Regions from separate parts of the Streptomyces sp. NPDC002564 genome, predicted to be linked through region 3. Evidence: riboswitches for the same ligand, from Rfam matches in the RefSeq annotation. Region 3 holds a riboswitch; each other region holds the start of a gene.
What was found. A riboswitch is a leader RNA that binds a small molecule or an ion and turns the genes downstream of it on or off. The one in region 3 is predicted to bind cyclic di-AMP.

Region 1 (4,846 bases), on a different contig from region 3:
ATCATGCGTGGACTGCGCACCCTGCCCGTGGAGTTCACGACCGCACAGAGGACGGTGCCCGGAGAAGCCCACGGTGACGGTCCGTCAGGAATGTGACTTTCACGTGATCTCCGCTGCATCGACTTGTGACAAGCGTTCGAGTGCGGCTACGTTCACGACGACTTGGGCGCCCCCGGCGCCCCGGTAGTCGCAGCAGTCTCCTGAAAGGCAACCGCATGCTCTCCGGCCATGGTCGTCACCGACGCCCCCGCCAAGCCCCGGCCCTCATCGTCGCGGCAGGAGTCACCGGATCCGCCATCGCCATCCCGCTGCTGGGCGCCACCGGCGCCAGCGCCGCGGACACCACCACGTGGGACAAGCTGGCCGAGTGCGAGAGCGGCGGCGCGTGGAGCGCGAACCCCGGCAGCGGGTACTACGGAGGGCTCCAGCTCTCCCAGGAGACGTGGGAGAGATACGGCGGCCTCGCGTACGCGCCGAGCGCCGAGCAGGCCTCCAAGTCCCAGCAGATCGCCGTCGCCGAGAAGATCCTCGACGCCAAGGGTCCGCAGGCCTGGCCGAGCTGCGCCCCGATCGCCGGTCTCACCGACGGCGGCGCCGCGGCCGACGTGGACCCGGGCGGCCCGGTCACCCCGCAGCCCTCGGACCCGTCCGGCGACGCCGAGGGGTCCGACGGCAAGGACGCGAAGGGCTCCGGGGGCACGAAGGGCTCCACGGGCTCCGAGGACGGCAAGGGCGGCAAGGACGGGAAGGACGGCAAGGGGTCCGGCGCGACCGACGAGCCGTCCGGTGACGCCCCGGACTCCGCGGACCCGTCCGGCGACGCGGACGACACGCCCGGCTCCGGCGACGGCGCCGGAGACAAGAATCACGACGAGTCCGGCGAAAAGGGCGGCAAGGGCGACGCCGGGGGCGAGGACGACTCCGACAAGTCCGGCGAGAAGGACTCCACTTCGCCGGACCCCGAGGACTCGGCCGACCCCGCCGGCGGGTCCGACGAGGCCGGCGAGGCCGCGGGAACCGGCGGGAGCGACGCCTCCGACGGCTCCTCCGGCCGCCACCGCGGCGACCGGGCGGACGAGGGCGAGAGCGCGGACGGCCGCTCCGGACGGCACGCCTCGCGCGGCGCGGAGCGCACCGGGAAGGTCGCCGACGGGACGTACACGGTGCGCTCCGGGGACAACCTCTCGGTCATCGCGGACGACCTGGCGGTCGACGGCGGATGGCACCGGCTCTACAGCGCGAACAAGAAGACCGTCGGGGGCGACCCGGACCTCATCCTCCCCGGTCAGAGCCTCGATCTGGGCGAAAAGTAACGGAAGTTGACGAAGAGTCGGCCGGGGACTTCGTGCCGTATGTCCCGTTTGGTGCGAGTGAGAGATGGGTCTCAGAAGCCCTGATCGTCTTTGAAATTCCGGCGAGCGCGTGTCTACGGTCGTGACCGCTCGCCACTGGTGGGCCCCGCCGGTCGGTACGCCGAATCCTGCCAACGGCCGGACGGGAACAGTCGTCGCTCATGAGCGCCGTAGGCAGGAGCGGGGGACCCAAGGTTTGTGCCGGGTCCGTCCGTTGAAGGGCCACCAGCCGCAAGGCGGGGAGGCCGGGAGACGGGCGGGAACGGCTAGGGGTGAAGTCGCACTCAAGGAAGCGCGACCGGGCAACCACATCGGCCCGAACCCGACAGCTCACCTCGCAGGCGTCGGTGTAGGGGATCAACTCATGCTGCTTAACGGCAAGGGCAAGCACCGTCGCGCATCCAAGGCCACCCGTGTCGCCACGCTCGTCGGCGTCACCGGTGCCGCCGTCGCCGCCCCGCTGATGGCGGCGGGCTCGGCCAGCGCGGCCACCGCCTCCGAGTGGGACGCCGTCGCCCAGTGCGAGTCCGGCGGCAACTGGTCGATCAACACGGGCAACGGCTTCCAGGGCGGTCTGCAGTTCACGCCGTCCACCTGGTCCGCCTACGGCGGCACGAAGTACGCGCCGACCGCCGACAAGGCCTCCAAGGCCCAGCAGATCGAGATCGGCGAGAAGGTCCTGGCCGGTCAGGGCAAGGGCGCCTGGCCGAACTGCGGCACCGGCCTCTCCAACGCCTCCGGCGGTGGCGGCGGCTCGCAGGAGCAGGCCCCGCAGCAGGAGCAGACCAAGCCGCAGCCGCAGCAGACGCAGCCGCAGCAGGCTCCGCAGCAGCAGGCTCCGCAGGAGCAGGCCGCGCCGAAGCCGCAGCCCACGCCGCAGACCGACAGCAAGAAGACCGTCGAGACCCCGACCGGCAAGACGGTCAAGAAGGGCGACGGCGAGTACAAGGTCAAGACGGGCGACACCCTGTCCAAGATCGCCGAGGCGAAGCACGTCAAGGGCGGCTGGCACAAGGTCTACAAGCTCAACGGCGACATCATCGACAACGCCGACATGATCTACCCCGGCCAGCAGCTGCACCTCAGCTGAGGCTGACCGGCCCTCCCGGCCGTGCCTCGGCGGACGCACGGCCGCCCCGTCCCCACGGGCTCCCCGCCCCGGTGCGCGTATCCCCCGTACGCACCGGGGCGGGGCCATGTCCGCGTCCGGTGCCGCCCGCGGCCGGGCACCGGCTGTTCGCCCCTAGCGAGCTACCGGCCAGTAGAAACGCGGGCTTCCGTCCTGTTTCCCGGGTATTTGGGCCCGCGCGCGTCCCACGGGACGGGCGGTCGGCTGGCCGAAGCCCCGGAGCCCGTTAGGCTCAGGAGACGCAGGGCCGAAGCGGCTCGCGTAAATGCGTCACATCCCAGAAGGAGATGCTCGTGCCGTCCATCGACGTCGTCGTAGCCCGGGAAATCCTGGACTCCCGAGGCAACCCCACGGTCGAGGTCGAGGTCGGCCTCGACGACGGCAGCACCGGTCGTGCCGCCGTTCCGTCCGGTGCCTCCACCGGTGCCTTCGAGGCCATCGAACTCCGTGACGGTGACCCCAACCGTTACCAGGGCAAGGGTGTCGAGAAGGCCGTCCTCGCCGTCATCGAGCAGATCGGCCCGGAGCTCGTCGGCTACGACGCCACCGAGCAGCGCCTGATCGACCAGGCCATGTTCGACCTGGACGCCACCGACAACAAGGGCTCGCTCGGCGCCAACGCCATCCTCGGCGTCTCCCTCGCCGTCGCGCACGCCGCCTCCGAGGCCAGCGACCTGCCGCTGTTCCGCTACCTCGGCGGCCCGAACGCGCACCTGCTGCCCGTCCCGATGATGAACATCCTGAACGGCGGGTCGCACGCCGACTCGAACGTGGACATCCAGGAGTTCATGATCGCCCCGATCGGCGCGGAGTCCTTCTCCGAGGCCCTGCGCTGGGGCACCGAGGTCTACCACACCCTCAAGAAGGTCCTGAAGGACAAGGGCCTGTCCACCGGCCTGGGCGACGAGGGCGGCTTCGCCCCGAACCTGGACTCCAACCGCGCCGCCCTCGACCTCATCCTCGAGGCCGTCAAGCAGGCCGGTTACGTCCCCGGCGAGCAGATCGCGCTCGCCCTCGACGTCGCCGCGTCCGAGTTCTACAAGGACGGCACGTACGAGTTCGAGGGCAAGTCCCGCTCGGCCGCCGAGATGACCGAGTACTACGAGGAGCTCGTCGCCTCGTACCCGCTCGTCTCCATCGAGGACCCGCTGTTCGAGGACGACTGGGCCGGCTGGAACGTCATCACCGAGAAGCTCGGCGACAAGGTGCAGCTCGTCGGCGACGACCTGTTCGTCACCAACCCCGAGCGCCTGGCCCGCGGCATCGAGGAGAACTCGGCCAACGCCCTGCTCGTCAAGGTCAACCAGATCGGTTCGCTGACCGAGACCCTGGACGCCGTCGAGATGGCCCAGCGCAACGGCTTCAAGTGCATGATGTCGCACCGCTCCGGCGAGACCGAGGACGTCACCATCGCCGACCTGGCCGTCGCCACCAACTGCGGCCAGATCAAGACCGGCGCCCCGGCCCGCTCCGAGCGTGTCGCCAAGTACAACCAGCTCCTGCGCATCGAGGAGATCCTGGACGACGCCGCGGTCTACGCCGGCCGCAGCGCCTTCCCGCGCTTCAAGGGCTGAGCTCTTAGCGCCACGTAGTTACCTACGTCCCCGCACCCGGTCCCGTACCGTGTGCGGGGACGTACGTACGTATACGCGCTGCTCTGGGGAGGCGGAACCATGCCCAAGGCCGGGACCAAGGACCGGTTCTCCACGGCGACCCGCCTGCGGCTGCTCGGTGAGCAGACCGCCGAGCGGGTCTACCGCTCCCAGACCAAGCGCCAGGCGCGCCGCTCCCGGCTCACCGGCCGCGCGGCCCTGCTCGCGCTGGTGCTCTGCTCCCTCGTGGTCGCCCTCGCGTACCCGATGCGGCAGTACGTGTCGCAGCGCGCCGAGGTCGACGACCTGCGCAGGCAGCGCGCCGAGCACCGGGCCGACGTCGAGAAGCTGCGCGACGAGAAGGCCCGCTGGCAGGACGACGCGTACGCGGAGCACCGCATCCGGGACCGCCTGCACTACGTGCTGCCGGGCGAGACCGGCTTCACGGTGATCGACCCCGCGGCGGCGCAGAGCCGCCGCGCGGACCAGGGGGCGGCGACGCGCCCCTGGTACTCGAACGTCTGGGACGGCGTCGACAAGGCCGACCGACCCGACGACTGACCCAAGGACACGGAAGACAGGCATGGAAACGCCCCCGCCGACCACTGAGCGCACCGAGCCGACCGACGCCGACGTCGAGGCCTTCAAGCAGCAGCTCGGCCGCCCGCCGCGCGGCCTGCGGGCCATCGCGCACCGCTGCCCCTGCGGGCAGCCGGACGTCGTCGAGACCGCCCCGCGCCTCCCGGACGGCACGCCGTTCCCCACGACGTACT
Region 2 (4,846 bases), on a different contig from region 3:
CGACCTTGTAGGGCAGGCCGACGCGGATGAAGATCTCTTCGAAGACACGGGACTGCGCGTTCGTCCGGTAGAAGATCGCCACGTCGCCGGCCTTGGCGTCGCCCGCGTCGGTGAGGCGGTCGATCTCGTCGGCGACGAACTGGGCCTCGTCGTGCTCGGTGTCGGCGACGTACCCCGTGATGCGGGCGCCCTCGCCCTGGTTGGTCCACAGGTTCTTGGGGCGGCGGCTCTCGTTCCGCTCGATCACCGCGTTCGCCGCGGTCAGGATCGTCTGCGTCGAGCGGTAGTTCTGCTCCAGGAGGATCGTCGTCGCGTCGGTGTAGTCCTCCTCGAACTGGAGGATGTTGCGGATGGTCGCGCCGCGGAAGGCGTAGATCGACTGGTCCGCGTCACCCACCACGCACAGCTCGGCCGGTTCGCCGTGTGCGGCGGTGTCGCGGCCCTCGCCGCCCGAGGGGCCGACCAGCTCGCGCACCAGGGCGTACTGGGCGTGGTTGGTGTCCTGGTACTCGTCGACCATGACGTGCCGGAAGCGGCGGCGGTAGTGCTCGGCGACGTCCGGGAAGGCGCGCAGCAGGTGGACCGTCGTCATGATCAGGTCGTCGAAGTCCAGGGCGTTCGCCTCGCGGAGGCGGGACTGGTACATCGCGTAGGCCTGGGCGAGGGTCTTCTCGAAGCCGTCGGCCGCCTGGCCCGCGAAGTCCTCCTCGTCGATGAGCTCGTTCTTCAGGTTCGAGATCTTGGCGCTGAAGGACTTCGGGGGGAACTTCTTCGGGTCGAGGTCCAGGTCGCGGCAGACCAGGGCCATCAGGCGCTTGGAGTCGGCGGCGTCGTAGATCGAGAAGGAGGACGTGAAGCCCAGCTTCTTGTACTCGCGGCGCAGGATGCGGACGCAGGCACTGTGGAAGGTCGACACCCACATCGCGTTCGCCCGGGGGCCGACGAGGTGCTCGACGCGCTCCTTCATCTCGCCCGCGGCCTTGTTGGTGAAGGTGATCGCGAGGATCTGGCCGGGGTGCGCACCGCGCTCGGCGAGGAGGTACGCGATGCGGTGGGTGAGGACCCGGGTCTTGCCGGATCCCGCGCCGGCGACGATGAGCAGCGGGGAACCGGCGTGCACCACGGCCGCGCGCTGGTTCTCGTTCAGCCCGTCGAGGAGGGTCGCCGGGTCGATGACCGGGCGCGGGGCACCGTCGCGGTAGTGCGCGTCCCGGGTCATGGGCGCGTCGAACTTCCCGTCGAACAAGTCGTCCGGAATGGGCTCCGGAGTGTTGTCCTCGGGCGGCGGCGGGGGCTCTTCGTCCGTGGCCCGGGAAGGCTGCAAGTCCGCCAGGAAGCTGTCATCAAAGAGGCTGCTCATCGCCTCCCGAGTCTAGGCGGCCCCACTGACAACCCGCTGCGGGTTCCGGTCAGAGGGTCTTCCCTACCCGGTGCCCGCGGACGCTCACGCTCCGCTACGGCGTGCCGTGTACGCGTCAGAGACCTCGCAAAGTCACGAAAATGTATCGGGCATACCGAACATCAGCCTTCACACGGAGCACACGAGTTGGCTAGCGTGCTGCGCGGGCTGCTCGTTCCCCCACCGGCGAACCCCGCCGGGACCGGGCCGCCCCCGCCGAGTCCGACGTGTTCGGAGCCGGGGACCCACCAAGACCTTGGGGTGAATCGGTCCCGTACGCAGTACGGAACCGTAGGGCAACCTTCCGTAGCATCCGCCCGAACCCGACAGCTAACCCGGTAGGCGGTCTACGGAAGGAGTCGCCTCCTTGGCGTCGCACCGCAAGCCGCGGAACCGGACGGCCTCACTGCGCACGGCCCCCGCCCTCGGCATCACGACGGCAGCCCTCACCTCCGTCGCCCTCCTGTCGCAGAGCGCGCAGGCCGCGCCCTCCGCGCCGACGAAGCCCAGCCTCGAAGAGGTCCAGAAGAAGGTCGACGAGCTCTACCAGCAGGCGGGTGTCGCCACCCAGAAGTACAACGCGGCCAAGGAGCGCACCGACAAGCAGCGCAAGAAGGTCGACCGCCTGCTCGACGACGTGGCCGAGCGCACCGACGACCTCAACGACGCGCGCAAGGAGCTCGGTTCCTTCGCCGCCGCGCAGTACCGCACCGGTGCCGTCTCCGAGACGGCCACGATGATGCTCGCCGAAGACCCGCAGGGCTACTTCGACCAGAACCACTTGGCGGACCGGCTCACCACCCGCCAGAAGAAGGCGGTCGACGACTACCAGACGCAGCAGGCGTCGGCGACCGAGCAGCGCAGGAAGGCCGCGAAGAGCCTCGAGACGCTGACCGACTCCCGGGACGACCTCAGGACGAGCAAGCACACCGTCCAGAAGAAGCTGGGCGACGCCCGTGAGCTGCTGTCGAAGCTGACCGCCGAGGAGAAGGCGCGGCTGGCGGAGATCGAGCGGAAGAAGAAGCAGGAGGCCAGGCGCAAGGCCGAGAAGCTGGCGCGCGAGCAGGCCGCCGAGGCGGAGCGCGAGCGCAAGGCGGAGGAGGCGGCCGAGCGCGAGAAGGAGAAGGACGCGGGCCAGGGCTCCGGATCGGACTCCGGATCAGGTTCCGGATCAGGTTCCGGTACGGGTGCGGGCACCGGCTCGGGGAGCACGGACGGCGGCTACGCCACCAAGGCCGCCAAGGTCATCGACTTCGCGGAGGCCCAGATCGGCAAGCCGTACGTCTGGGGCGCGACCGGCCCCGACTCGTACGACTGCTCCGGGCTCACCCAGGACGCGTGGAAGGCGGCGGGCATCACCCTGCCGCGCACGACGTGGGACCAGGTGAAGGTCGGCACGACCGTGAAGACGGCGGACGCCAGGCCCGGCGACCTGGTCTTCTTCTACGACGACATCAGTCACGTCGGGATCTACATCGGCGACGGCAAGATGATCCACGCGCCGAAGCCGGGCGCGAACGTCCGCGTCGAGTCGATCTACTACATGCCGATCCACAGCGTGGTGCGCCCCGCGTAACGCCGCGGGCCCGCGAACCCGGCTTCCGGTCCCTCTACGCGCGCGTGGCCCGCATCCTCCCGGGGATGCGGGCCACGCGCGTGTGCCGCCGGGGAACCCGGCCGCGGACGTCTCAGGTCCAGAGCACGGCGATGAAGATGTTCGCGACGGTCAGCAGGCCGACCGCGCCGAACAGCGCCTTGTCGACCTTCTCCTCGTCCCGCTTCACGTAGACCAGCCCGAGGATCACGATCAGCACGGCCATCTTGATGCCGATCTTGACGTTGTTGACCGTGTTGTCGTCGGCCTGGTTGAGGCCCACCAGGGCCACGCCGGTGACGAGCATCACCAGCGCGCCGTGCAGCATCGCGGGGGTGAAGCGGGCGGTTCCCTGACCCATCTGCTTCACCTGGGTCAGGAAGCCGCCCAGCAGCGAGGCGATGCCGATGATGTGCAGGCCGACGAAGAGATGGATGAGTAGGTCCATGGGGCCGGAGCCTAGCCGGGGCCCCCGTCGTGCCCGGCGGCGCCCCCTTACCACCGCGGCCCGGCGACCGCGCCGCCATCGGGCCATCGGTCGCAGTCGGCCGGCGGAAGGATCCCACCCCGCGACGACACGGTCGCAGCCGGTCACGAATCCGCCCACTTCCGTTAATGGTGCGCAATCCCTCTCCAACCCGTGACGCCCAGGTTTAGCGTCCTCCACCAGGTGTCCGACTCCCCACCGCCGTCCGGCCCAGGACGGCTGTCGGGCACCACCGCCGAGAAACCCGGCGGCGGCCCGCTCCCCCTGTGCGGGCTGCCGCCGGCCACGTGCAGGACACGTAAGGAGCCCCACTTCGTGGCAGCACACCGCAAGCCCGGCCGGCGTCCGCTCAGCGGCGGCACGGCCCGCACCGCCCTCACCCTCGCGCTCGCCGGTGCCGCGTCGGCGACCGCGTTCGACGGCACGGGTCACGCGGACCCCCGGCTCAGCCCCGCGGAGGTGAAGTCCAAGGTCGACGCCCTCTACCGCGAGGCCGAGCGGGCGACCGAGAAGTACAACGGCGCGAAGGAGAGGTCCGAGAAGGCCGAGAAGTCGCTCGGCGAACTGCGCGACGAGGCCGCCCGCAAGGAGGACAAGCTCAACAAGGCCCGCGCGAGCCTGGGTTCCTTCGCGGCGGCGCAGTACCGCACCGGCGGCATCGACCCCTCCGTGCAGCTCGCGCTCTCCTCCGACCCGGACCGGTTCCTGGAGCGCGCCTCGCGCGCCGACCGGGCCGGCAGCAGGCAGGCCGCGGCCGTCGGCGGCGTCCGCCGGCAGATGCGGGAGATGGACCGGCTGCGCGGCGAGGCCGACGCCCGGCTCACGGGCCTGCGCGCACGCCAGGCCGAGCTGAGGAAGCACAAGAAGACGATCAACGGAAAGCTCGGCGAGGCCAAGCGGCTGCTGTCCGAGCTCACCGCCGACGAGCGCGCCGACCTCGCGGGCCGGGAGGACGGCCGTGCCGCCCGCTCCAGCGCCCGCGCCGCCGCCCCGGGCCACGCCGAAGCCCCCAACGCCCGTGCCGCGTCCGCCGTCTCCTACGCCTACAAGGCGCTCGGCAGCCCCTACGTCTGGGGCGCCACCGGCCCGAACGCCTTCGACTGCTCCGGACTCACCCAGGCCGCCTACCGCGCGGCGGGCGTCTCCCTGCCCCGCACCACCTACGCGCAGATCAACGCGGGCGAGCGCGTCCCCCGCTCCCAACTGCGCCCCGGCGACCTGGTGTTCTTCTACTCCGGCATCAGCCACGTCGGCCTCTACGTCGGCAACGGCCAGATGATCCACGCCCCCAACCCGAGCGCCCCGGTGCGGCTCGCCCCGATCGACCAGATGCCGTTCGCGGGGGCCGCCCGCGTGGCGTGACCCG
Region 3 (4,846 bases):
GAGTCCATGGAGAACCAGCGCGACGTCGTCAAGAACGAGCGCCGCCAGCGCTACGACAACGTCCCCTACGGCACGGCGTTCGAGCGGCTGACCGCCCTCTCGTACCCCGAGGGCCACCCGTACCACCACACGCCGATCGGCTCCATGGCCGACCTGGATGCGGCCACCCTGGAGGACGCGCGCGCGTTCTTCCGCACCTACTACGCGCCCAACAACGCCGTCCTCTCGGTCGTCGGCGACATCGACCCGGAGCAGACGCTCGCCTGGGTCGAGAAGTACTTCGGGTCGATCCCCGGGCACGACGGCAAGCAGCCCCCGCGCGACGGCTCCCTGCCCGAGCGCATCGGCGAGGAGCTGCGCGAGGTCGTCGAGGAGGAGGTCCCCGCGCGCGCCCTGATGGCCGCCTACCGCCTCCCTGAGGACGGCACGCGCGCGTGCGACGCGGCCGACCTGGCGCTGACCGTCCTCGGCAGCGGCGAGTCCTCCCGGCTCTACAACCGCCTCGTGCGCCGGGACCGCACCGCGGTCGCCGCCGGATTCGGGCTGCTGCGCCTCGCCGGGGCACCCTCGCTCGGCTGGCTCGACGTCAAGACGTCCGGCGACGTCGAGGTCCCGGTCATCGAGGCCGCGGTCGACGAGGAGCTGGCCCGCTTCGCCGCGGAGGGCCCCACTCCGGAGGAGATGGAGCGCGCCCAGGCACAGCTGGAGCGCGAGTGGCTCGACCGGCTCGGCACGGTCGCGGGCCGCGCCGACGAACTGTGCCGTTACGCCGTCCTGTTCGGCGACCCGCAGCTCGCCCTCACCGCGGTCCAGCGCGTCCTCGACATCACCGCCCAGGAGGTCCAGGAGGTCGCCGGGGCGCGCCTGCGCCCGGACAACCGCGCGGTGCTCGTGTACGAACCCGTGACCGCCGCCGACGAGGACGCGGCGGACGCAGAGGAAGAGGAGGCGGCGAAGTGACCGAGGCCGCGACGATGCAGTTCCACCCCATGCCCGAGGCCGGTACGGCCAAGCCCTGGGCGTTCCCGGCGCCCGGGCGCGGCACCCTGCCCAACGGCCTCACCGTGCTGCGCTGCGACCGCCCCGGCCAGCAGGTCGTCGCCGTCGAGATCCACCTCGAAGCGCCCCTGGACGCCGAGCCGGAGGGCCTCGACGGCGTCGCCACCATCATGGCGCGGGCCTTCAACGAGGGCACGGACAAGCACTCCGCCGAGGAGTTCGCCGCCGAGCTCGACCGCTGCGGCGCCACGCTCGACGCGCACGCCGACCACCCGGGCGTACGGGTCTCCCTGGAGGTCCCGGTCTCCCGGCTCGCCAAGGCGCTCGGCCTGCTCGCCGACGCCCTGCGCGCCCCCGCCTTCGCGGACAGCGAGATCGAGCGGCTCGTGCGCAACCGCCTGGACGAGATCCCGCACGAGGCCGCCAACCCGGCGCGCCGCGCCGCCAAGGAGCTCTCCCGGCAGCTGTTCCCGGCGACCTCGCGCATGTCGCGTCCGCGCCAGGGCACCGAGGAGACGGTCACGGCCATCGACTCGGCGGCCGTGCGCGCCTTCTACGAGAAGTACGTCCGGCCCGCCACGGCCACCCTCGTCGTGGTCGGCGACCTGACCGGCACCGACCTGGACGCCGTCCTCGCGGACACCGTCGGAGCCTGGACCGGCCCCGCGGGCGAGCCGCGCCCGGTGCCCCAGGTGACCGCCGACGACCGCGGCCGCATCGTCATCGTGGACCGCCCGGGAGCGGTCCAGACGCAGCTGCTCATCGGCCGCGTGGGCGCCGACCGGCACGACCGCGTGTGGCCGGCCCAGGTCCTCGGCACGTACTGCCTGGGCGGCACCCTCACGTCCCGTCTGGACCGCGTCCTGCGGGAGGAGAAGGGATACACCTACGGAGTACGGGCGTTCAGCCAGGTGCTGCGCTCGGCGCCGGACGGGACGGGCGCCGCGATGCTCGCCATCAGCGGCTCCGTGGACACCGAGTCCACCGGCCCGGCGCTCGACGACCTGTGGAAGGTGCTGCGCACCCTCGCGGCCGACGGCCTCACCGACGCCGAGCGCGACGTCGCCGTGCAGAACCTGGTGGGCGTGGCCCCCCTCAAGTACGAGATGGCGGCCTCCGTGGCGGCCACCCTCGCCGACCAGGTCGAGCAGAACCTGCCGGACGACTTCCAGGCGCAGCTGTACCGCCAGCTCGCCGCCACCGGCACCGTGGAGGCCACCGCGGCCGTCGTGAACGCCTTCCCGGAGGACCGTCTGGTGACGATCCTGGTCGGCGACGCCGCGCGGATCGAGGAGCCCGTCAGGGCGCTCGGCATCGGCGACGTGAGTGTGGTCACGGGCTGAGCCCCGCACGGCCCGGAGCGCACGAAGGGCTGAGGCACAGTCAGGACATATCAGGACCCCGGTGACCGCTTAGGTGGCCGGGGTCCTCATATGTCCGAATTCGTACGGACGTTGCCTGTTGTGCCTGTTGCGGTGTGGCGTGCGCTACAAAAGTCGCGTTCTGTTTGTCGATTGAAAGACGCCCCGTTTAGCGTCGGTCCGGCTGTTCGTCACGCAGTACGCCGCAGCCGCGGCACCGGACAGTCATCGCCGAGTCCCCGTACGGCGCGAGCCAGGGGAGCCGGGGACCCACATGTCCCCTGGGGTGAATCGGACACCTTGCCGCGAGGCGAGGGATCCGTAGGAGACCTTCCTGCTCCGAACCCGTCAGCTAACCCGGTAGGCGAGAGGGAAGGAAAGGAACACCCGCCACATGGCGTTCACCCGTGCCACCGGGAAGCACCGTCGTCCCAGCCGCATCACGCGTACCACCGCGAATGTCGCGGGCGTCGCAGCGCTCACCACCACCGGTGTCATCGGAGGCCTGGCCGCCCCGGCGCTCGCCGCCGCCGACGACGCGCCCCTCGAGCACACCGGCCTCACCCAGGCGATCTCCGTCGGCGACTCGCTCGCCGAGAGCATCGACGCGCAGGCCGCCGCGCAGCGCCAGGCCGCCGACGACGCCGCCGCGGCCAAGAAGGCCGAAGAGGCCGCCAAGAAGAAGGCGGCCGAGGAGAAGCGCAAGGCCGAGGCCGAGGCCAAGGCGAAGGCCAAGAAGGAGCGCGAGGCCAAGGAGCGCGCCGCCCGCGAGGCCGAGCGCAAGCGCCTCAACAGCTACGTCGCCCCGATCTCCGGCTCGTACGTCTCCACGGGCTACCAGACCGGCGGCGGCATGTGGTCCTCCGGCAGCCACACCGGCATCGACTTCCACGCCGCGTCCGGCACGACGGTCCACGCCGTCGGCTCCGGCACCGTCGTCGAGGCCGGCTGGGGCGGTGCCTACGGCAACAACGTGGTCATCAAGATGAACGACGGCACGTACACCCAGTACGGCCACATGTCGTCCCTGAGCGTCAGCGTCGGCCAGGCGGTCACCCCGGGCCAGCAGATAGGCCTGTCGGGCTCCACCGGCAACTCCAGCGGCCCGCACCTCCACTTCGAGGCCCGCACCGGCGAGCAGTACGGCTCGGACATCGACCCGGTCTCCTACCTGCGCTCGCACGGCGTCGGCGTCTGACCCGACGCGGACCCCGCAGCACCTCACCGAAAGCCCCGGTTCCCGGCGAACCGGGGCTTTCGCCGTGCCGCCGTTCTTGGCCAAAAGATATCCATGGATTCCGGTCCGCCGTCGGAAATTCCCGCGCTCTGCAATAGAGTCGCGGAACGAGTGTCGGTCGACCGCGTTTCGCGGGGATTAAGGCGGAGGTCCGGTCATGCGCATTCCCGCGCACTCGGTATGCACGGCCATCCGGGACGACATTGTCGCGGGCGTCTACGAAAGAGGCGGCCGGCTCACCGAGGAACTCCTCGCGCGGCGCTACGGGGTCTCGCGCGTCCCCGTCCGCGAGGCCCTGCGCACCCTGGAGGCCGAAGGGTTCGTCGTCACCCGCAGACACGCGGGCGCGTGCGTGGCCGAGCCGACCGAGCAGGAGGCCGCCGACCTCCTGGAGGTCAGGACGCTGCTGGAGCCGCTCGCCGCCGCCCGGGCCGCGCAGCGCCGCACGGACGCGCACCTCAAGGTCCTGCGCGGCCTGGTCAGGCTCGGCCAGGAGCGCTCCAGGAACGGCCGTGGGGAGGATCTGCGCCCCCTGGACGGCTGGTTCCACGAGACGCTCACCCAGGCGTCCGGCAGCCCCGGCCTCAGCGCGCTGCTCACCCAGCTCCGGCACAAGGTCGCCTGGATGTACGAGGTGGAGCCCCCGGCGGCGCCGGCCGAGACCTGGTCCGAGCACGCCGCGATCGTCGACGCGGTGACCCGCGGGGACGCGGACCGCGCCAGGACGCTCACCGCCGCGCACGCCGCGCGGACGGCGGCCGCCCACCGGCCGCGGCCCGCGCGCGGGGGCGGCCGTGTGAGGGATCCGCAACATGCCGTCAACACGGTGGGTCTCCGGAATTAACGACGACGCCGTATACAAAGAGAAGCAATTCGCCCCGGGCCTCTTCGGCGTGCTTTATGGGTGCGTTTCTCCGGCGTGCGCCCATTCCCGTCGAATGGCCCGTCGATCGGGCGTGGAATGTGCGCGCACAAACGTCGATGGGGTCGTCCGGAATTCCGGACGACCCCATCGAGGCACTGCTTTGTGAACGTGTCCCAGAAGGAACGTGTCCTAGACCGTCTCCGGCAGCTCCTCGAGCCCCTCCGAGACGAGCTTCGCCAGCCGGTCGAGAGCGGCGTCCGCGCCCTCGGCGTCGGAGGCGAGCACGATCTCCTCGCCGCCCTGGGCGCCCAGGCCGAGGACCGCCAGCATCGAGGCGGCGTTGACCGGGTTGCCGTCGGCCTTGGCGATCGTCACGGGGACGCC
Region 4 (4,846 bases), on a different contig from region 3:
ACGGCACCTTCGGCGCCCCGGGCCGTCGCCGCGCCGCTTGACGGCGCCTTCGGCGCCCCGGGCGTCCCCGTACCCCCCGACCGCACCCCCCCAACCCGTCCCTCCGGCGTCCGAACGGAGCAGTTTGGTCGTGCGGTCGGGGTGGGGGCGGGACAGGGTGGGGGGAGGCAGGGGGGAGATGGAGGTGCAGCATGGCCGCAGCCGTACAGGGCAGGAGGAGGCGCGTCCTCGTGCTGCTCCTCGCGCCCCTCCTCGTCGCCCTCGCCGCGGCCTGCGGAGGCGGCGGCACCGGCGGTCAGGGCACCCGCACGGCCGCGGCCCGCCCGCTCGACCTGGCCTTCGAGCACCCGGGCGTACTCGTCGGCAAGGAGCAGCTCGACCGGGTCCGCGCACACGTCCGGGCCCGCGAACAGCCCTGGACGACGGCGTACGAGCAGATGCGGCGGAGCAAGTACGCGGCCGCCGGCTACCGGGCGAAGCCCTACGCCGTCGTGGAGTGCCCGCCCGACACCCGCCCGGGACGGGGCTGTGTCGAGGAGCGCGAGGACGCCCTGGCCGCGTACACCCAGGCGCTGCTCTGGAACATCACCGGCGAGCGCGCGCACGCCGAGAAGGCCGTGCAGATCATGGACGCCTGGTCGAAGGTGATCACCCGGCACACCGAGGACAACGCCGGGCTGCAGACCGCCTGGGCCGCCTCCTCCTGGGCCCGCGCCGCCGAGGCCGTGCGCTACACGTACGACGGCTGGAGCGACGGACAACTGCTGCGCTTCGAACGGATGCTGCGCAACGCCTACCTGCCCCAGGTGAAGGACGGCTCCGTCGAGCGCAACGGCAACTGGGACCTGGTGATGGCCGACGCCACCATGTCCATGGCCGTCTTCCTCGACGACCACCCCACCTTCGAGAAGGCCGTGCAGCACTTCAGGGCGCGGGTGCCCGCCTACTTCTACCTGGAGTCGGACGGCAAGCTCCCGGTCTCCCCGAAGGGCAGCGGCATCGACACCGCGGCCGAGCTGAAGAAGTACTGGTTCGGGCAGGGCACCTACGCCGACGGGCTCTCGCAGGAGACCTGCCGCAACTTCAAGCACGCCAGCTACTCGCTGGCCGCCACCTCGCACATGGCGGAGACCGCCTGGCACCAGGGCGTCGACCTGTACGGCGAGGTCAAGGACCGGCTGCGGGCCGCCTTCGAGTTCCACGCCAAGTACCAGCTGGGCGCCGCGGCACCGGGCTGGCTGTGCGGCGGCAAGGTGCAGCGCGACATGGGGCCCGACACCGAGGTCGGCCTGAACCACCTGCGGGGGCGGCTGAAGCTGGCGATGCCGGAGACCGAGAGGTACACCGAGCAGCGGCGGCCCGAGGGCACGGACGACCTCTTCGTGGCCTGGGAGACCCTCACGCACGCCGACAACGCCTGAAGTGGTTCGACGCACCCCTTCCGATGGCGTAGTGTTGTGTTCACCGACGCGGGGTGGAGCAGCTCGGTAGCTCGCTGGGCTCATAACCCAGAGGTCGCAGGTTCAAATCCTGTCCCCGCTACTGAAGGCCCGAGGCCGGGAAGCATCAGCTTCCCGGCCTCGGGTGTTTTCCCGGCCGTAACCCGGTCGGCCCACACCAGGTCGCAGCCTCCCCCCGCTCCGGGAACCCTGGATGGAGCGCGGTCATGGGCGCGGAGCCGGCGGGAGACAAGCGGTGGGGCAGCGAGGAGGAACCGACGACGCAGGGACCACCCCGCACGAACGGGCCTTCGTGCGTGCCCTGCCGCTCCTGCTGCTCGTCCTCGGCGTCATCTACGACGCGTCGACACCGCCCGACTTCACCGCGGCCCCCCTCTTCGCGGCGGCCCCGCTGATCGCCGCCCCCTTCTACTCGCGGCTGAACACCGTCCTGACCGGCGCCGCGGCCACCGGCGCGGTCCTCTTCCTGCACTACGGCAACTCCGTCAGCAGCCACGTCGAGGCCGTCACCGAGGTCATCACCGTGGTGACCGTCGCCGCCCTCGCGATCGTCATCAACCGCGTCGTGCGGCGCGGCAACGACCGGCTCGCCATCGCCCGCTCCATCTCCGAGGCCACCCAGCGCGCCGTGCTGCCCGAACCGGACCCGCGCATCGGCGGCCTGGACATCGCGGCACGCTACGAGGCGGCGCAGGCCGACGCGTTCATCGGGGGCGACCTGTACGCGGTGCAGGACACCCCGCACGGCGTACGGCTCATCGTCGGCGACGTGCGCGGCAAGGGCATGGGCGCCGTCGCGGCGGTCGCCGTCGTCATCGGCGCCTTCCGGGAGGCCGCCGAGCAGGAAGCCACCCTGGAGGCCGTGGCGCAGCGCCTGGAGCGGGCGCTGGCCCGCGAGGGCACCCGGCGCGACGGCCTCGACGCGTTCGAGGGGTTCACCACCGCCGTGCTCGCCGAGATCCGGCACGGCGAGGGCACGGTGCGGCTGATCAACCGCGGGCACCCGGCGCCCCTGCTGCTGCGCGGCGACGGGCGGCTGTGCGTCCTGTCGGCGACCGAGCCCGCGCTGCCGCTCGGTATGGGCGACCTGGGGGTCTGGCCGGACCGGGCGGACGAGTCGGACTTCCCGCCCGGCGCGCTGCTGCTCTTCTACACGGACGGCCTGTCGGAGGCGCGGGACGAGGCGGGCGCCTTCTACGATCCGGCGGCCCGGCTCGGCGGGCGCATCTTCCCGGGCCGCGGCGGTCCGCACGCGCTGCTCGCCGCGCTCGCGCAGGAGGTGCGGCGGCACACCGGGGGCGGCATGACGGACGACATGGCGCTGCTCGCGGTGCGCAGGCCGGTCGCCGGGGATCCGGACGTCACCGCCGGTGACTGACGTACACCACTCCGCATAACATCTGACGCACTGTCAAGGGAATGTGGAGTTCCGGTGTTTGAGGACGCGGGGTCGACTCGCCCCGGTCCGCACCTCCGTGTCCCGTTGTGTACGCCCGATGAGCGTTAACGATCAACCGGAACGGCTTGGAATACGGAGGCGCTGTCTATTAACGTTCGATAACGCAGCGCGGTCGTCCCAGCCGTCACTAGAGGCGGCTCCGTGCGCACGCGCCTAATCCCGCAAGGGAGCCGGGGAACCACCAACTTGGGGTGAATCGGGCATCTGTGCCTCCGTGCCGGATGTTCGTAGGAGACCTTCCTGCTCCGAACCCGTCAGCTAACCCGGTAGGCGAGAAGGAAGGAAAGGAGTGCGCCCCAGTGGCGTCCAACCGGCCTGCCCCCCAAGCCGTGTACCCATCGAATGACGACGACTTCGGTGCGTACGACGAGGGCTCTTTCGAGGAGTGGAACCCCACCGAGGATTCCGTCCGTCCCGTCCGCGGCAGGCACCGTGTGCACAAGAAGGGCGGGGGCGGGCTCGCCCGCAGCTCCACCGTCCTCGGCGTGGGTGTCATAGCCGCCGTCGGCGCGGGCGGCATCGCCACCGCGCAGGACGGCAAGCCGCCGGTCTCCATCTCGATGCCCGACCTGCCGGGCGTCTCCGCCGTCGCGGACTCGCTGCCGGAGGCCAAGTCCCTGCCGGGCGTGGGCTCGTTGATGTCCGACGACCACGCCTCGGACACCACCGCGGTGACCGCCGCGGCCCCGCTCACCGCCGCCGGTGTCAGCGCCGCCGACGCCGAGCAGGGCACCACCGGCGCGGGCGAGGCCCTGCGCGCCCGCATCATGGAGCAGGCCGAGAACCAGCAGCACCAGGCCGACGCCGCCGTGCGGGCCGCCGCCGAGGACGCCGCCGTCAAGAAGGCCGCCGAGGACGCCGCCGCCCAGCAGAAGGCGGCCGAGAAGGAGGCGGAGGCCAAGGCCGCCGCCAAGAAGAAGAAGGAAGAAGAGGCCAAGAAGGCGAAGGCGGAGGCCGAGCGCCTGGCCAAGCTCGCCAAGAGCTACGTCATCCCCACCTCCTCGTACACCCTCACCTCGCACTTCGGCGACGCCGGCTCCATGTGGTCCTCCGGGCACCACACCGGCCTGGACTTCGCGGCGCCCACCGGCACCCCGCTCAAGGCCGTGCACACCGGCACCGTCAAGGAGGCCGGCTGGGCGGGCGCGTACGGCTACCGCACCGTGCTCGAACTCGAGGACGGCACGGAGATCTGGTACTGCCACCAGTCCTCGCTCAACGTCAGCGCGGGCCAGAAGGTCTCCACGGGCGACGTCATCGGCCGCGTCGGCGCGACCGGCAACGTCACCGGGCCGCACCTGCACATGGAGGTCCACACGCCCGGCGGCGCCGGCATCGACCCCCTGGGCTGGCTGCAGGGCAAGGGCCTCAACCCCTGAGCCGGACGGTCCCGCCGCGGAGCTGAGGCTCCGCGGCCCCGCCGGAACTCCGCCCCGCACCACGGGATTCCGCTCCGCAGCGCGGAATTCCCCTTCCGCCGCGGGTGTTGCGGAACGTATGACTTCTCTTCGCACACTCGGCGCATCCGACCTCGAGGTCTTCCCGCTCTCCCTGGGCGGCAACGTCTTCGGCTGGACCGCCGACCGGGCGGCGTCCTTCGCCGTCCTCGACGCCTACACCGCGGCGGGCGGCAACTTCATCGACACCGCCGACGCCTACTCGGCCTGGGTCGAGGGCAACCGGGGCGGCGAGTCCGAGACCCTGATCGGCCAGTGGCTGGCCGAGCGCGGCAACCGCGCCGACGTCGTCGTCGCCACGAAGGTCGGCTCGCACCCCGAGTACAAGGGCCTGTCCGCCGCCACCGTCAAGGGCGCGGCCGACGCCTCCCTGCGGCGCCTGGGCACCGACTACATCGACCTCTACTACACGCACTTCGACGACCCGTCGGTGCCGGTCGAGGAGATCATCGGCGCGCTCGACGAGCTGG

Region 1: another riboswitch for cyclic di-AMP. It lies ahead of ACFYXE_RS32310 (transglycosylase family protein); the one in region 3 lies ahead of ACFYXE_RS25995 (M23 family metallopeptidase).
Region 2: another riboswitch for cyclic di-AMP. It lies ahead of ACFYXE_RS01570 (NlpC/P60 family protein); the one in region 3 lies ahead of ACFYXE_RS25995 (M23 family metallopeptidase).
Region 4: another riboswitch for cyclic di-AMP. It lies ahead of ACFYXE_RS18690 (M23 family metallopeptidase); the one in region 3 lies ahead of ACFYXE_RS25995 (M23 family metallopeptidase).

The regions. Positions count from the first base shown of each region.
Region 1 is NZ_JBIARE010000012.1:95,077-99,922, reverse strand. It holds gene ACFYXE_RS32320 (cytochrome P450) at 1-96, shown strand, start outside; gene ACFYXE_RS32315 (transglycosylase family protein) at 216-1,313, shown strand; cyclic di-AMP (ydaO/yuaA leader) riboswitch at 1,509-1,712, shown strand; gene ACFYXE_RS32310 (transglycosylase family protein) at 1,717-2,442, shown strand; gene eno (phosphopyruvate hydratase) at 2,775-4,055, shown strand; gene ACFYXE_RS32300 (septum formation initiator family protein) at 4,155-4,634, shown strand; gene ACFYXE_RS32295 (DUF501 domain-containing protein) at 4,657-4,846, shown strand, end outside.
Region 2 is NZ_JBIARE010000001.1:311,870-316,715, reverse strand. It holds gene pcrA (DNA helicase PcrA) at 1-1,360, opposite strand, end outside; cyclic di-AMP (ydaO/yuaA leader) riboswitch at 1,604-1,760, shown strand; gene ACFYXE_RS01570 (NlpC/P60 family protein) at 1,767-2,975, shown strand; gene ACFYXE_RS01565 (hypothetical protein) at 3,088-3,441, opposite strand; gene ACFYXE_RS01560 (NlpC/P60 family protein) at 3,796-4,842, shown strand.
Region 3 is NZ_JBIARE010000007.1:416,899-421,744, reverse strand. It holds gene ACFYXE_RS26005 (M16 family metallopeptidase) at 1-960, shown strand, start outside; gene ACFYXE_RS26000 (M16 family metallopeptidase) at 957-2,342, shown strand; cyclic di-AMP (ydaO/yuaA leader) riboswitch at 2,580-2,742, shown strand; gene ACFYXE_RS25995 (M23 family metallopeptidase) at 2,755-3,558, shown strand; gene ACFYXE_RS25990 (GntR family transcriptional regulator) at 3,755-4,441, shown strand; gene ACFYXE_RS25985 (HPr family phosphocarrier protein) at 4,652-4,846, opposite strand, start outside.
Region 4 is NZ_JBIARE010000004.1:735,464-740,309, forward strand. It holds gene ACFYXE_RS18675 (alginate lyase family protein) at 192-1,421, shown strand; tRNA gene ACFYXE_RS18680 (tRNA-Met) at 1,469-1,542, shown strand; gene ACFYXE_RS18685 (PP2C family protein-serine/threonine phosphatase) at 1,654-2,838, shown strand; cyclic di-AMP (ydaO/yuaA leader) riboswitch at 3,060-3,207, shown strand; gene ACFYXE_RS18690 (M23 family metallopeptidase) at 3,219-4,298, shown strand; gene ACFYXE_RS18695 (aldo/keto reductase) at 4,417-4,846, shown strand, end outside.